3 regions of the Kitasatospora sp. NPDC059146 genome follow, and region 3 is predicted to be linked to each of the others. Evidence: riboswitches for the same ligand, from Rfam matches in the RefSeq annotation. Region 3 holds a riboswitch; each other region holds the start of a gene.
The links. Region 3 has a riboswitch for cyclic di-AMP ahead of ACFXPX_RS38415 (transglycosylase family protein). Riboswitches for the same ligand answer to the same signal wherever they lie in the genome.
Positions count from the first base shown of each region.

Region 1: linked by a shared signal. The riboswitch ahead of ACFXPX_RS26220 (peptidoglycan DD-metalloendopeptidase family protein) and the one ahead of ACFXPX_RS38415 (transglycosylase family protein) in region 3 are both predicted to bind cyclic di-AMP.
Region 2: linked by a shared signal. The riboswitch ahead of ACFXPX_RS30905 (transglycosylase family protein) and the one ahead of ACFXPX_RS38415 (transglycosylase family protein) in region 3 are both predicted to bind cyclic di-AMP.

Region 1 is NZ_JBHZCY010000068.1:7,224-12,410, reverse strand. It holds gene ACFXPX_RS26230 (RidA family protein) at 1-182, shown strand, start outside; gene ACFXPX_RS26225 (DUF2470 domain-containing protein) at 373-1,098, shown strand; gene ACFXPX_RS26220 (peptidoglycan DD-metalloendopeptidase family protein) at 1,358-2,323, opposite strand; cyclic di-AMP (ydaO/yuaA leader) riboswitch at 2,326-2,508, opposite strand; gene ACFXPX_RS26215 (MFS transporter) at 2,821-4,362, shown strand; gene purB (adenylosuccinate lyase) at 4,370-5,187, opposite strand, start outside.
Region 2 is NZ_JBHZCY010000093.1:18,749-23,935, reverse strand. It holds gene ACFXPX_RS30920 (ATP-binding protein) at 1-32, shown strand, start outside; gene ACFXPX_RS30915 (DUF397 domain-containing protein) at 295-558, opposite strand; gene ACFXPX_RS30910 (hypothetical protein) at 1,117-2,067, shown strand; cyclic di-AMP (ydaO/yuaA leader) riboswitch at 2,545-2,715, shown strand; gene ACFXPX_RS30905 (transglycosylase family protein) at 2,723-4,027, shown strand; gene ACFXPX_RS30900 (LacI family DNA-binding transcriptional regulator) at 4,269-5,187, opposite strand, start outside.
Region 3 is NZ_JBHZCY010000152.1:6,757-11,943, forward strand. It holds gene ACFXPX_RS38405 (septum formation initiator family protein) at 1-49, opposite strand, end outside; gene eno (phosphopyruvate hydratase) at 213-1,499, opposite strand; gene ACFXPX_RS38415 (transglycosylase family protein) at 1,780-2,562, opposite strand; cyclic di-AMP (ydaO/yuaA leader) riboswitch at 2,564-2,734, opposite strand; gene ACFXPX_RS38420 (cytochrome P450) at 2,944-4,245, opposite strand; gene ACFXPX_RS38425 (SDR family NAD(P)-dependent oxidoreductase) at 4,548-4,973, shown strand; gene ACFXPX_RS38430 (MazG family protein) at 4,993-5,187, opposite strand, start outside.

The DNA of each region.
Region 1 (5,187 bases), on a different contig from region 3:
TGATGTTCCGCGTCTACCTCACCAAGCGCGCCGACTTCCCGCTGATGAACGAGGTCTACGCCGAGTTCATCGAGGAGAACGTCAAGCCCGGCGGGGTGAAGCCGTGCCGCACCACGATCTTCGTCGAACTGCCGCAGGAGCCGATGCTGGTGGAGATCGACGCCCAGGCCGTCATCGGCTGACCACCTGACCGCCTGACCGCCTGACGGCCCGACCCGCCGCCGCGACACCCCGAGGGCCCGGACGCCACCAACGCGTCCGGGCCCTCGGCGCATCCCCTCCCCGCCACGCCGCCGCGCCACCGCCCGCCCACTTGCCACACCTCCAGGGGGACATTAGGTTAGCCTCACCTAACCAACAGGAGGTCCGTTCATGAGCATCACCGCCGGTGACGCCGAGGTGCCCGAGCCCACCACCGCCGAGCGGGTCCGCAGCCTGCTCAGCGCGACCTCCTCGCTCACCGTCCGCGCCCTCGGCGAGCACCACGACCTGGACACCCCGGTCTCCGTCCACGGCTCCCGGCTGCGCCTGCGCGCCCCGCTGGACGCCCCGCTCGTCGCGGCCCTCGCCGGCGCCACCGCCACCGACGGCCTGGCCGTCGTGCTCGACGTCACCGACGTCTCCCCCGTGGCCGTCCGCGACCGCATCCGCGGCCGACTCACCCTGGCCGGCCGGCTGCACCTGGCCCACCTCGCCGACGACGGCCTCAGCGTCCACCTGCGGGTCGACGTCGCCCACGCCGTCCTCGCCACCCCGTACGGCACCGGCGCGCTCACCGCCGCCGACCTCTCCCTCGCCGCCCCCGACCCGCTGGCCCGTCACGAGGCCGCCCTGCTCACCCACCTGGCCGACGACCACGCCGACGCCCTCGACCTGCTCACCCGGCTGCTCGACCCGGCGCTGCTCACCCACGGCCCGGCCGTCCGCCCGCTCGCCCTGGACCGCCACGGCCTGGTGCTGCGCCTGGACCACTCGCACGGCCACCGCGACGTCCGCCTGGTCTTCCCCGAACCCGCCCGCGACACCGAGGACTTCGGCCACCGGATGCACGACCTGATGGCCGCCGCCGAACACGGCCTCCCGGCCCGCCGCACCTGACGCCGCCGCAGTCGGCGCAGTCAGCGCGAATACGAGACGTACCCGTGGACCACGACGACCGAGCGGAAAACGGCAGCGGCCGGCCCGGCCGTACGAGAGGTTGTCCCGTACGGCCGGGCCGGCCTTGGGCGTGTCCCGCGCCCAGGTCCACCGGTGCGGCGATCACCCGGTCGAGCGGTCACCCGACATGACCATCCCGGGCGTCGATTCGCCCCGCACCAGCGGTGGTTCACACGTTCCTGCGGAAGGACCCGGAGGGTCAGAGCGCGACGCCGTGCGCCCGCAGGTAGGCGACCGGGTCGATGTCCGAGCCGTACTCGGAACCGGTACGGATCTCGAAGTGCAGGTGCGGGCCGGTCACGTTGCCGGTCGCACCGGAGAGACCGAGCTGCTGGCCGGCGGTGACGGTCTGACCGACGCTCACGCCGATCGAGGACAGGTGCGCGTACTGGGCGTACTTGCCGTCGGCGAGCTTGATCTCGACCTCGTTGCCGTAGGCGCCGTCGCTGCCGGCCTTCACCACGACACCGTTGGCGACGGCGCGCAGCGGGGTGCCGGTGGAGGCGACGAAGTCCTGGCCGGTGTGGTGGCCGGAGGCCCACATCGAGCCGGCCACGCCGTAGGCCTCGCCCAGCACGGGGTTGGCGAGCGGGGCGACGTAGCCGGAGGTGGCGGCGACCGGGGCCGCGGTCACGGCCTGGGCCGGGGCGGCGGTCTGAACCTGGGTCTGCACCTGGGCGCCGGGCTTGGCGGCCTCGGTCCGGACCTGCACCTGGGAGTCCGCGGCAGCGGAGGTGTCCTGGGTGACCGGCGCGGCGGACTTCGCCGGAGCGGCCGGCTTGGCCGGGGCGGCAGGCTTCGCCGGAGCGGCGGCGTGACCGGCGAGGGCCAGCTGCTGACCGGGGAAGATCAGGTTCGGGTCGGCGCCGACCACCGAGCGGTTCTGCTCGTACAGCGCGTGCCAGCCGCCCTCGACGTTCTTGGCGTCGGCGATCTTCGACAGGGTGTCACCGCTGACGACGCGGTAGCTCTGCTGGGCGGCCGGGGCGGCAGCCGGAGCGGCGGCCCCGGAAGCGGCCGGGGCGGTGGTGGCCGCCGGGGCGGTGTGCGCCTGGGCGCTCATCGCGGTCACGAGCGGCAGGACGAACGAGGCCCCGGTGACGGCGGTGGCGATGCCGATGCGGGCGGCACGGGGCAGGGCGATACGACGAGCCTGTGCAGGCATGGAATTTTCCTCTCCGACGCCTGCGAGGTGAGCTGTCGGGTTCGGGCTGGAGTTGCCCGGCCGCATGTGCGGCTTCACCCCAAGCCGGCCCTGGTGGTCCGCGCCCGAAAAGGCGCGAACTCCGGTCCGGCGACTTACCTGTGGGTCCCCCGCTCCTGCCGTACAGAGTTCGGTGCGAGCCACCGGGCAGCGGCAGGACTCGGCGTTCCACCCGGTGGATCCGTCCGGACTGGCCGGGCGGTCGCTGAACTAAAACTCATCCGTTCGGGTGAAGCAATGTCGATCTCTTGAATCGGCAACAACCCCCGCGGCCCCGTCACCCTCCGAATGATCCCTTGCACGCTCCGTGCACGATCCATTCACCCGGCGCCACTGATCCACCACCCTGCGCCGCCGGGACCACCCCCGTGCGACCGTCCGTTCACGCACCGCCACCGACCGACACACCACCCGGTGACCCTTGTCACGTACGCCCCGGCGGGCGCAGGATTCGGCCCGTGGCCACCTCTCAAGCCGGCACTCTGCGCCTGGGCACCGCGCAGGGCCGCTGGGTACTCCTCGCGACGGTGCTCGGCTCCAGCATGGCGATGCTCGACGGCACCGTCGTCAACGTCGCCCTGCCCCGGATCGGCGCCGACCTCGGCGCCTCCCTCGCCTCCCTGCAATGGACCCTGAACGCCTATCTGCTCACCCTGGCCGGCCTGATCCTGCTCGGCGGCGCCCTCGGCGACCGCTACGGACGGCGCCGGGTCTTCCTGATCGGCGTGGTCTGGTTCGCCGTCGCCTCCGCGGCCTGCGCCGCGGCCCCGACCATCCACGTGCTGATCGCCGCCCGCGCCGTCCAGGGCATCGGCGGCGCGCTGCTCACCCCGGGCTCGCTGGCCATGCTCCAGGCGGTCTTCCACCCGGACGACCGCTCGGCGGCGGTCGGCCTCTGGTCCGGCCTGGGCGGGGTGTCGGCGGCCGTCGGCCCCTTCCTCGGCGGCTGGCTGGTGGACGGCCCGGGCTGGCGCTGGATCTTCCTGCTGAACCTGCCGCTGGCCGCCGCCGTGATCGCGGCGACCTCCCGTTACGTCCCGGAGAGCCGGGACGAGTCCGCCGCCGGCCGCTTCGACGTGCCCGGCGCCCTGCTCGCCGCCCTCGCGCTCGGCGCCGTCACCTACGCGCTCACCGCCGCCGGGGAGGGACTGTCCCCCGCCGTCTGGGTCACCGGTGCGATCGGCCTGCTGCTGGCCGCCGCCTTCGTGGCCGTCGAGCGGCGCACGCCCGACCCGATGCTGCCGCTCGGCCTGTTCTCCTCCCGGCTGTTCACCGCCGTGAACCTGGTCACCCTCTGCGTCTACGCGGCGTTCAGCGGGGTCTTCTTCCTGCTGGTGGTGCAGCTGCAGATCGTCTCGGGCTTCTCCCCGCTGGTCTCCGGCTTCGCCCTGGTGCCGATCACGGTGCTGATGCTGACCCTGTCCGCGCGCGCCGGACGGCTCGGCAAGCGGATCGGCCCGCGCGTCCCGCTCACCGTCGGCCCGCTGCTGTGCGCCGTCGGGGTGCTGCTGATGCTGCGCACCGGCCCCGGCTCCTCCTACTGGGCGGACGTGCTGCCCGCGGTCGCGGTGATGGGCTCCGGGATGACGCTGCTGGTCGCCCCGCTGACCGCCACCGTGCTGGCCGCCGTCGAGGTGCGGCACGCGGGCATCGCCAGCGGCGTCAACAACGCCGCCGCCCGCGCGGCGGGCCTGCTCGCGGTCGCCGCCCTGCCGGCCCTGGCCGGACTGAGCGGCGACGCCTACCGGGTGCCCTCCGCGGTGGACTCCGCCTTCCACACCGCGATGCTGATCTGCGCGGGGCTGCTGGCCGCCGGCGGGCTGATCGCCTTCGCCACCGTCCGGGGCAATGTGCTGGCGCCGGAGGAGGAGCACCCGGTGGCCGAGCCGAACTGCGACTGGCCCTGCGCCACCACCACCCCGCCGCTCGACCCGGGCCGCCCCCGGACGCGCGAGGGCCCCGCCACCGGAACGGCGGCAGGGCCCTCGTCAGAGAACTGACTCCTCGTCAGAGGATGTCGCCGGGGGCGTACTTGGCCGCCTCCGGGTAGGCCGCCGCGACGGCCTCCACCTGTCGGACGACCTCGGCGACCTGCGCCCCGGCCGCACCGGTGAAGGACAGCCGGTCGGCGAGCAGCGCGTCCAGCCCGGCCCGGTCCAGCGGGATCCGCTCGTCGGCGGCGAGGCGGTCCAGCAGCTCGTTCTCCCGGGCGCCGGCGCGCATCGCCAGCGCCGAGGCGACGGCGTGCTCCTTGATGACCTCGTGGCCGGTCTCCCGGCCGACGCCCGCACGCACCGCGCCCATCAGCACCTTGGTGGTGGCCAGGAACGGCAGGTAGCGGTCCAGCTCGGCCTCGATCACGGCCGGGAAGGCGCCGAACTCGTCCAGGACGGTGAGGAAGGTCTCCAGCAGGCCGTCGAAGGCGAAGAAGGCGTCCGGCAGCGCGACCCGGCGCACCACGGAGCAGGAGACGTCGCCCTCGTTCCACTGGTCGCCGGCCAGCTCGCCGGTCATCGACGCGTAACCGCGCAGGATGACCGCCAGGCCGTTGACGCGCTCGCAGGAGCGGGTGTTCATCTTGTGCGGCATCGCGGAGGAGCCGACCTGGCCCTCCTTGAAGCCCTCCGTGACCAGCTCGTGGCCGGCCATCAGGCGGATGGTCTTGGCCAGGCTGGACGGCGCGGCGGCCAGCTGGACGAGGGCGGTGAGCACCTCGAAGTCCAGCGAGCGCGGGTAGACCTGGCCGACGCTGGTCAGCACGTGGTCGAAGCCGAGGTGGCCGGCGACCCGGCGCTCCAGCTCGGCCAGCTTCTCGGTGTCGCCGC
Region 2 (5,187 bases), on a different contig from region 3:
AGATCGGTGGACGGCACCGGCGCTCGGCCTAGGGCCCGCCCCGTGGCCCAGGCCGGCCGAGGAACGACCCGGGAGGACCACACCCCGGGACCTCCGGCCCGCCCGCGCGCCGGGCCGGGACGTGATCAGTGCGCCGAAGGCGGCTGCCCGCTCCCACTCCGGGCGCTCCCACACCGGACACTCCCGCTCCGGGCACTCCCACTCCGGGCACTCCGGCTCCGGGCCCGGACAAAGACAAAGGCCGTCGTGGTGTCAGCACCCACGACGGCCCCCCGATGGTGGAGCAGCGGCCGGTCAGACCGCGAGGTGGTCGAACTCCCCGTCCTTGGCACCCAGCAGCAGGGCCGCGATCTCGGCCCGGGTGTAGATGAGCGCCGGGCCGTCCGGGAAGCGGGAGTTGCGCATCGCCACGTCGCCGCCCGGCAGGGCCGCGAACTCGACGCAGTTTCCCTGGGAGTTGCTGTGCCGGCTCTTCTGCCAGACCACCCCCGTGAGGTCGGCGGCGGCCATCCCGTTGTGGGCGTGGTCGGAACCGTGCGTGTCCTGCGAGTCGTGCATAGAAGTCTCCCGAAGAGCTCCGGAGTTGTCGTCCAGCGCGGCGCCCCGGCACCCGCCGAACGAACGGACCGGCCCCGTACCGGCCCGGCACAACGCCTCACTTGACGTGATGATAGCCGCAGTGCACGTGCATCAGCACGGGACATTGCAGGTGCACGAGGCTTTTCGACGGTCGCCGCGAACTCTTCACGGACCCTTCTCCTGACGGTACGTAAACGGACATAGGCGACTGAATCGACGGTTCGTCCATAACCGGCCGTGAGCGGTTCCCCGCTGAATGTTGATCTTCGAATGCCGGGAGTCGCCCTCCCGTGACCCTCCGTCAGGCCGCCCGGCGGCTGTGAGACATCTCACGCGACCCCGGTGCAACGCGCCACCCCGCGGGACACGTCAGGGCAACTGAAGGGCTCCGTACGGGGCTTGGGCGATGAATGTCCGGATTGTGGGCAATCGCCCCGGACCGGAGCGGCCGGGGCACGACCTCCGCACCGCGACCGCCCGAAGCCCGTACGGCAGCCGACTGCAGGCCTGACGGGCAGATGTCCTACGATCTCCGGCATGAGCACCGCAGCCATCCCGGGCGCGCCACTGCCCGTCCGCACTCCAGGTTCCCGTGCGCGGGGGCGCCACCGCCGCCCCGAGCGCCCCGAGATCCGCACCGGCTCGCCGGCCCTGGTGCTCGCCGTACCCGCGACCGCGGGGCCCGAGTCCCGTTCGGTCGTCGAGGAACTCCTCTCGATCGTCCGCAGTGAGCACACCGGCGTCCAGGCCGCGGTCGGCTACCTCCCGGCCGCCGACGCCGCGGCCGCGGACCCGCAGGAGCGCACCGTCGCGGAGCTGCTGGAGGCGGCCGCCGAGGCCGGACTGCCGACGCCCGTGGTGGTGCCGCTGGTCCCGGGCCCGCACGACTTCCTGACCGGGCTTCACGCCCTCGCCGCCCAGTACGGCGCGACCGTCACCGACGCGCTGGGCCCGCACCCGCTGCTGGCCGAGGCCGTCCACGTCCGGCTGTCCGAGGCCGGGCTGGCGCGGGCCGACCGGGCCCGGCTGTTCGCCATCGCGACCGCCGCGGACGGCGTGGTCCTGACCACCGTCGGCGGCGAGGACGCGGCCGCCGCGGCCGGGATCACCGGCGTGCTGCTGGCCGCCCGACTGGCCGTGCCGGTCGTCGCCGCCGCGCTCGACGTGCCCGGCTCGGTCGCCGCCGCCGTCGGCCACCTCCGGGAGACCGGCTCCGAGCGCCCGGCCCTGGCCCCGCTCGTCATCGGCCCGGAGGCGGACCCGGAGCTGCTCGCCACGGCCGCCGAGGAGACCGGCTGCCCGTCGGCCGCGCCGCTGGGCGCCTACCCAACGGTCGGCCAGCTGATCGCCTCCACCTACCTGGCCGCCCTGCCGGTGCCGACGGCGGAGGAGCTCGCCGAGGCGGAGGCGGAGGCCGCGGCCACCGTCGGGGCCGGGGAGGGCTCCCGACGCGCCCACGCGGCCGCCGAAGGGCCCGTGGAGGGCTAGCACGACCCACTGAACGCCCGTCGGCCACCGCCGGCGGACCCGCACTGCCGAAAGGGCCCGGAACGACCTCGTTCCGGGCCCTTTCGCCGTGTTCCGATTCACCCCGCTGGTGCGCTAAGCGGGCAATGCGGCGCAATGTCCGTTTCCAGCTCATTTGTCAATGGACACTCGGCGAATGACGGGCGCGTTCCCCAGCGCGCGATTCACTACCGCTCCCCCGCGCCTCGGGCGCGCGCCCCTTGTGCCCCAACGCTCCGTCACCTCTTTTCTGAGGCGGAGCCAGTTATGAGAATCCGCTGCGATATTGCCGGAAAACGATCATTTACGATCATGAATTACGGCCCATTTGACGTTTTCCACTAAACCGTGATGCGCATCACAGGTATTTGCAGTTTTAACTTAAGTCTGCTTAACGTGCTCCCCGTTCGTGACCACACGGACCCAGTTCATCCGCGACGCCGAGTCCTGCCGTCGGATGTCCTGGCAGCGCGAAATCGCATCACGGCAGGAGCGGGGGAACCACAGGTAAGTCGCCCCGGACCGTTTTCCGGAACGGTCCAGGGCTAGGGGTGAAGCCGCGCCCACAGCGCGGCCGGGCAACTCCAGCCCGAATCCGACAGCTCACCTCGCAGGCGTGGGAGAGGACCGCGTCTTCATGCTGCCTTCCAACGGCAACCGCCTGTCCAGCCGCACCCGTCGCGTGATCGCCGCCCTCGGCGTCGCCGGCGTCGGCCTCACCGTCCCCTGCCTCACCACCGGCACCGCGAACGCCGCCTCCGTCGCCACCTGGGACAAGGTCGCCCAGTGCGAGAGCAGCGGCAACTGGAGCATCAACACCGGCAACGGCTTCTACGGCGGCCTCCAGTTCACCTCCAGCACCTGGGCCGCCTTCGGCGGCACCAGCTACGCGCCGCAGGCCGACCAGGCCACCAAGGACCAGCAGATCTCCGTCGCCGAGAAGGTCCTCGCCTCGCAGGGCCCCGGCGCCTGGCCGGTCTGCTCCGTCCAGGCCGGTCTGACCAAGGGCGGCGCCGCGCCCACCGTCGACACCTCGGCCGGCTCCACCGCGGCCAAGCCCGCGGCCAAGCCCGCCGCCAAGCCGGCCGCCCCGAGCAAGCCGGCCGCGAAGCCCGCCGCCCCCGCGCAGGACCAGGCCCAGGCCTCCGACGACGCCGCGGCCGCCTCCGCCCCGTCCGCCGACAGCACCTGGGCCCAGAAGCGCCAGGCGCAGGCCCAGGCCGGCGGCTACACCGTCGTCGACGGCGACTGGCTGTCCTCGATCGCCGACAAGCACAACGTCCAGGGCGGCTGGCAGCGGCTGTACGACCTCAACCGCAGCACCCTGACCGAGGGCCCGGACACCATCTACCCGGGCCAGCAGCTGACCTTCGGTGACGGCACCTCGGCCCAGGCCGACGGCTCCGCCGCCAAGTCCGGCTCGGACTTCACCTGGTTCGACCGCTCGAAGAAGGCCGGCCAGGCCTCGAACGGCGGTGCCGTGAACGCCAAGCCGACCGCCCAGAGGAAGCCGTCCGCCACCAAGCCCGCGTCGAAGCCCGCCGCCCAGGCGCAGACCCCGGCCCCGGCCCCGGCCGCCTCCGGCAGCATGGCCGCCGCGGTCTCCTTCGCCCAGTCGAAGGTCGGCCAGGCGTACGTCTACGGCGGCACCGGCAACGGCGGCTGGGACTGCTCCGGCCTGACCCAGGCCGCGCTGCGCGCCGCGGGCATCAACATCCCGCGCGTCGCCGCCGACCAGGCCGCCGCCAGCACCCACGTCTCGCTGGACAGCCTGCAGCCGGGCGACCTGCTGTTCTGGTCCAACAACGGCCAGGACTCGGGCGTCTACCACGTCGCCATCTACATCGGCAACGGCCAGTACGTCGAGGCCGCCAACCCGAGCTCGGGCGTCCGTCTCCAGACCGTCGCCAACTGGGCCCCGGACTTCGCCGGCCGGGTCTGAGCGACCAGGGACCGCGCGGCCGCCGACGGCTGACGCCGGAGCCCCGGGAGGAGCCTCCGCTCCTCCCGGGGCTCCGGCGTGCCCGTACACCCAGCCGGTCCGACCGACCGCCGGCCGACCGGACCGGCCGATCTGACAGATCCGGACCGACCGCCCCCGGGCACAGCACGCCGACGGGCCCCGGAGAGCAACCGCCCTCCGGGGCCCGTCGGTCGGCCCGGTCCGCCCGGACCACCCGTTCTCAGCGCGCGCAGGCCCCGGTGGACCCGCGCATCACCAGCTCCGGCTGGAACATGAACTCCCCGCGCTGGGCGGAGTTCCCGCCGACCTCCTCCAGCAGCGCGTCCACCGCCGCCGTCGCCATCGCCTCGACCGGCTGGCGGATGGTGGTCAACGGCGGCTCGGTGAAGGCGATCAGCGGCGAGTCGTCGAAGCCGACCACCGAGACGTCCTGCGGCACCGACAGCCCGCGCTGGCGGACCGCCCGGATCGCGCCGAGCGCCATCATGTCGCTGCCGCAGACGATCGCCGTGCAGCCCTTGTCGAGCAGGGCGCCGGCCGCCGCGTGCCCGCCCTCCACGCTGAACAGCGTGTGGTGGACGAGGTCCTCGGCCTCCTCCCGGCTGCGCCCGAGCACCTCGCGCATCGCCGCCGTGAAGCCCTCGATCTTGCGCAGCACCGGCACGTACCGCCGCTGCCCGACCGCCAGGCCGATCCGCTCGTGCCCGAGCTCGGCCAGGTGCTGGACGGCCATCCACATCGCGGAGCGGTCGTCCGGCGAGATGAACGGCGCCTCGATCTTCTCGCTGTAGCCGTTGATCAGCACGAACGGCACCCCGCGCCCGGACAGCCGGGCGTAGCGGTCGTGGTCGGCCGTGGAGTCGGCGTGCAGACCGGAGACGAAGACGATGCCCGCCACCCCCCGGTCGACCAGCATCTCGACCAGTTCGTCCTCGGTGGACCCGCCGGGCGTCTGGGTGCACAGCACCGGGGTGAACCCGTGCCGGCTCAGCACCTGCTCGATCACCTGGGCCAGCGCGGGGAAGATCGGGTTGCTCAACTCCGGTGTGATCAGCCCGATCAGGCCCGCACTGCGCTGGCGCAGCCGGGTCGGCCGCTCGTAGCCGAGCACGTCGAGCGCCGCCAGGACGGTCTGCCTG
Region 3 (5,187 bases):
CCAGGACGAGGACGGTCGCCCGGCTCGTGAACCGAGGCCGGGCCGCCAAGCCCGGGATCCTCCAGCCAGCCATCTCCCGTATCCCCTCCTGGTCGCGACGGTGCCCCGCCGTCCACCCTACGGGGTGAGCGGCGGGGCACCGGTCAGGCGTGCGCTACCGGGGGCCTCGGGCCCCCGGGATCCGGGCCGGACGCCGCCCGGCCCGGGCGCGCTCAGCCCTCGTGCTTGAACCGCGGGAAGGCGCCGCGGCCGGCGTACTCGGCGGCGTCGTCGAGGATCTCCTCGATGCGCAGCAGCTGGTTGTACTTGGCGACGCGCTCGGAGCGGGCCGGGGCACCGGTCTTGATCTGGCCGCAGTTGGTGGCGACGGCCAGGTCGGCGATGGTGACGTCCTCGGTCTCGCCGGAGCGGTGCGACATCATGCAGCGGTAGCCGTTGCGCTGGGCCAGCTCGACGGCGTCCAGGGTCTCGGTCAGCGAGCCGATCTGGTTCACCTTCACCAGCAGCGCGTTGGCGGTGCCGGTCTCGATGCCCTTGGCCAGGCGGGCCGGGTTGGTGACGAACAGGTCGTCGCCGACCAGCTGGACCTTGTCGCCCAGCTTGACGGTCATGGCCTTCCAGCCGTCCCAGTCCGACTCGTCCAGCGGGTCCTCGATGGAGACCAGCGGGTAGGAGGCGACCAGCTCGGCGTAGTACTCGATGAGCTCGGCGGCCGACAGGGCCTTGCCCTCGAACTGGTAGGCGCCGTCCTGGAAGAACTCGGAGGCGGCGACGTCCAGGGCCAGCGCGATGTCGCGGCCGGGCACGTAGCCGGCCTTCTGGATGGCCTCGGTGATGAGGTCCAGGGCCTCGCGGTTGCTGTCCAGGTTCGGCGCGAAGCCGCCCTCGTCGCCGAGGCCGGTGGACAGGCCGCGCTCCTTCAGCACGCCCTTGAGGGTGTGGTAGACCTCGACGCCCCAGCGGACGGCCTCGGAGAAGGACTCCGCGCCGATCGGAGCGATCATGAACTCCTGGATGTCGACGTTGGAGTCCGCGTGCGAGCCGCCGTTGAGGATGTTCATCATCGGGACCGGCAGGACGTGGGCGTTCGGGCCGCCCAGGTAGCGGAACAGCGGCAGGTCGCTGGCCTCGGAGGCGGCGTGCGCGACGGCCAGCGAGACGCCCAGGATGGCGTTGGCGCCGAGCGAGGACTTGTCCGGGGTGGCGTCCAGGTCGAGCATGGCCTGGTCGATCAGGCGCTGCTCGGTGGCGTCGTAGCCGACCAGCTCCGGGCCGATCTGCTCGATGACGGCCAGGACGGCCTTCTCCACGCCCTTGCCGAAGTAGCGGTTCTTGTCGCCGTCGCGCAGTTCGAGCGCCTCGAAGGCGCCGGTCGAGGCACCCGACGGAACAGCGGCACGACCCGTGCTGCCGTCGTCGAGGCCGACCTCGACCTCGACCGTGGGGTTGCCGCGGGAGTCGAGGATTTCACGGGCTACGACGACATCGATGGACGGCACGAAGCATCTCCTTGCGGAAGCAGGGTCCGGCTGCGGGTGGTGCTGTCGGCCGGACGATTGCGGAGTCGTTACGACCAGAGCCTAACCGCCCGGGCTCCCGGGGCCACCTCGGCCCGGGCTGCGTCTCACCGTGTGGCCCGGCTACCCACCGGTAGTTCACCTGCTCGTCCCGGTGCGTCCCACCGGGGCGTCCATCGGGGCGGGCGAACGCGGACGTAGGGGGCCGCCGGGCGCGGCCCCCTACGTGTCCAGCGTGTCGTTCTCCGTGGAACGGTCCGGCTCAGCCCAGGTGCAGGACCTGGCCGGGCACGATCATGTCCGGGTTGCCGCCGACCGTGGTGCGGTTGCCGTCGTAGAGCGCCTGCCAGCCGCCGGACACGCCCTGGGCGGTGGCGATGCCCGACAGGGTGTCACCGTCCCGGACGGTGTAGTCGTGGCCGGTCGTGGCGGCCGGGGCCTGCGCGGCCCGCGGGGCGGCGTGCTTGGGGGCGTACTGCTGCGCCGACGGGGCGGCGGGCTGCTCGGCCTGCTTCGGCGCGGCGTGCTTCGGCGCGTACTGCTGGACCGGCTTCGGCTGGGCGGGCTTGGCGGCGGCCTTGGGGGCCTGCTGCTTGGGTGCCTGCTTCTGGGCCTGCTGCTTCTGCGGCTTGGCGTCCGAGGAGGTGTCCACCTGGGCCGGGGCGCCGCCCTTGCTCAGGCCCGCCTTCTGGGAGCAGACCGGCCAGGCGCCGGGGCCCTGCGAGGCGAGGACCTTCTCGGCGACGGCGATCTGCTGCCCCTTGCTGGCCTGGTTGGCCTGCGCCGCGTACGCGGTGCCGCCGTACGCCTTCCAGGTGCTGGGGGTGAACTGGAGGCCGCCGGAGAAGCCGTTGCCGGTGTTGATGCTCCAGTTGCCGCCGCTCTCGCACTGGGCGACGGAGTCCCAGACGGAGGCCGGGGCGGCGGAGGCGCCGGTGGCGGAGAGGAGCGGCAGTGCGAGTCCGACGCCGGCCACACCGGCGACGGCGATGGCCTTCTCGGCCTGGGTGCGACGGCGATGACGGCCGGTTCCAACGAACAGCATGAAGGTCCCTCTCCGCACGCCTGCGAGGTGAGCTGTCGGGTTCGGACCGGGAGGTGGCCCGGCCGCCGTCTGCGGAATCGATTCCGCGCGGGCGGCTTCACCCCGAGCCGTGGAGGAACGGCAACAAACCTGGTTCCCCCGCCCCTGCCCAGGGTTCTGGTCGGTTTCCCGTGACGCGGCGGGCAGGATTCGGCGTCCGCGCACGAGGTCCGCAGCTGCGAACTCCACGGAGACTAGACAGATCCTCAGACGAATCACAAGCTCATATCACCGACATCACACAAGAATTACGGCCCGTGTTCGATCGCCTACCAACGGCGGGGCTTTGTCCGGTTTGATGAGCGTTCATACCACCGCCGGTGGCCGGTTCCGGATGCTTCGTCAGCGTGTCGTGGCCTCAGGACGACTGTGCGGCGACCGGGGCTCCGGACTGAATTCGACCGGAAGTTCGCGCAATCCACGCATGATCAGGCCACCCCGCCAGCGCAGATTCTCCGGGCTTTCGGCCAGCCGCAGATCCGGCAGCCGGGAAAGCAGCGTGGCCAGCGCGGACCGCCCCTCCAGCCGGGCCAGCGGGGCTCCGATGCAGTAGTGGATGCCGTGCCCGAACCCCAGGTGCGGGTTGTCGCTCCGGGCCAGGTCGAGGGTGTTCTCGTCGGAGAACCTGGCCGGATCGCGGTCCGCCGCCGCCAGCACCACCAGCACCGGGTCCCCGACCGGGATCTCCACCCCGCCGATGGTCAGCGGAGCGGTCGCGAACCGCCAGGTCGCCAACTCCACCGGCCCGTCGTAGCGCAGGAGTTCCTCGATCCCGGTCTCCAGCAGCGCGGTCTCGCCGCGGGCCACCGACTCCTGCAGCAGGGCCCGCTGCCCGGGATTGCGCAGCAGCGCGTACGTCCCGTTGCCGATCAGGTTCACCGTCGTCTCGAACCCGGCGAAGAGGAGGATGAAGGCCATCGCGGCGGCCTCGTTCTCGGTCAGGTGCTCGCCGTGGTCGCTCGCCCGGATCAGGCCGGAGATCAGGTCGTCCCCGAGGTCCGCCCGCTTGCGGTGGATCAGCTCCAGCAGGTACGCCCGCATCCGCTTCACCGCCCGCCCCACGCCGCCGCGTTGGCCGCCCCCGTGCCGGATCATCATTCCGGCCCAGTCCCGGAAGTCGTCCTGGTCCTCGGAGGGAACGCCGAGCATGTCGCAGATCGCGTAGATGGGGAGCGGGAACGCGAACTCGTGGATCAGGTCCGCCGAACCGCGCTGCGCGAAGCCGTCGATCAGCCGGTCGGTGAGCTGCTGCACCCGCGGCTCGAACTCCGCCACCCGGCGCGGCGTGAACGCCTTCGACACCAGGCGGCGCAGCCGGGTGTGGTCCGGCGGGTCGATGTTCAGCAGGTGGGTCATCAGGTCCGCCTGCCGCTCCCCCGGGATGCCCACCCGGCCGGTGCGGTGCGCCTGCCCGCTGTGGTGCGCCGGGTTCTTCGAGAGCCGGCCGTCCGCGAGCGCCTGCCGGGCGTCCGCGTAGCGCGTCACCAGCCAGGCCTCCACCCCGCTCGGCAGCGTGGTGCGGTGCACCGGGGCGTGCTCGCGCAGCCAGGCGTAGGCGGGGTACGGGTCTGCGGCGAACTCCCAGGTGAAGAGCTGCGGGTCGGGCTGGGCGGCGGGCTGGGCGCCCTCGGGCTGAGCTGGCATGGGTCGACCGTAACCGCTGGACCGGAGGGGCCCGGACCACCGGCGCACGCGCCCCCGCGGCCGGCCGGAGGCCACCGCCGCGCGAACCGTCCGTGACCGGCGCGCGAGCGGAACGCCGACACTCCGTGGACGGCCCGTGGACGGTGCGTGGACGGGCCTTGGCCAGCTCTTGGCCGGGCGGCAGGCGTGAGCCTGGTCACCTGAGGGGTAATCCCTGTTGCGGAGGGTCAGGACCTGCCTACGATCCTCCGAAGTACGCGCGGGCGCCGGTGCGGTGTCGCCCGCAGGGAGGAGCTGGACCAATGACGGTCAGCGGAGCAGTCGTCGTCATCGCGGTACTCGCGGGCGGTTCGGGGGCCGACCTCGCCCGCCGGTTCACCGCGGCCGGCACCGCCGGGATGCTGATCGCCGACACCCACGTCGGCATCGCCGAGGACCTCGCCTCCGAACTCGACCGGCCGGGCTGCCCCGTGGTCGGCGTCTCCGGCGACATCCGCCGGCCTAGCGACGTCGCCGCGCTGGTCGACACCGCCGAGAAGCACTTCGGTCCGATCGACCTCTTCTGCGTGGCGGGGCCGAGGGGCGAGCGGATCGTCTCCCTCGCCGACCTGCCCGCCCACCTCGACCTGGAGCGCCTCGCCGAACTGGTCGTCCTGATCGGCGAGGCGATCGGCGAGCTCGTCCCGCCGCAGCGGTGCGCCACCGAGCGCACGGCGACGGCGGCCTGAGCCGCCCCGCCACCGAGGTCTACTCCGGCCGGAGCCCCTCGGCCGCGCGCACCGCGTCCCGGTAGCCGCGCGCGGCCGAGCGCAGCGCCGCGTCCACGTCCACCCCGGCGTCGTGCGCCCGCTGCGCCACCGCCAGCAGCAGCCGGCCCGCCGACTCGGCGGTCAGCTCGCGCGGCAGCTCGTACGGCTCGTCCGGCACCCCCGCGAAGCCCGC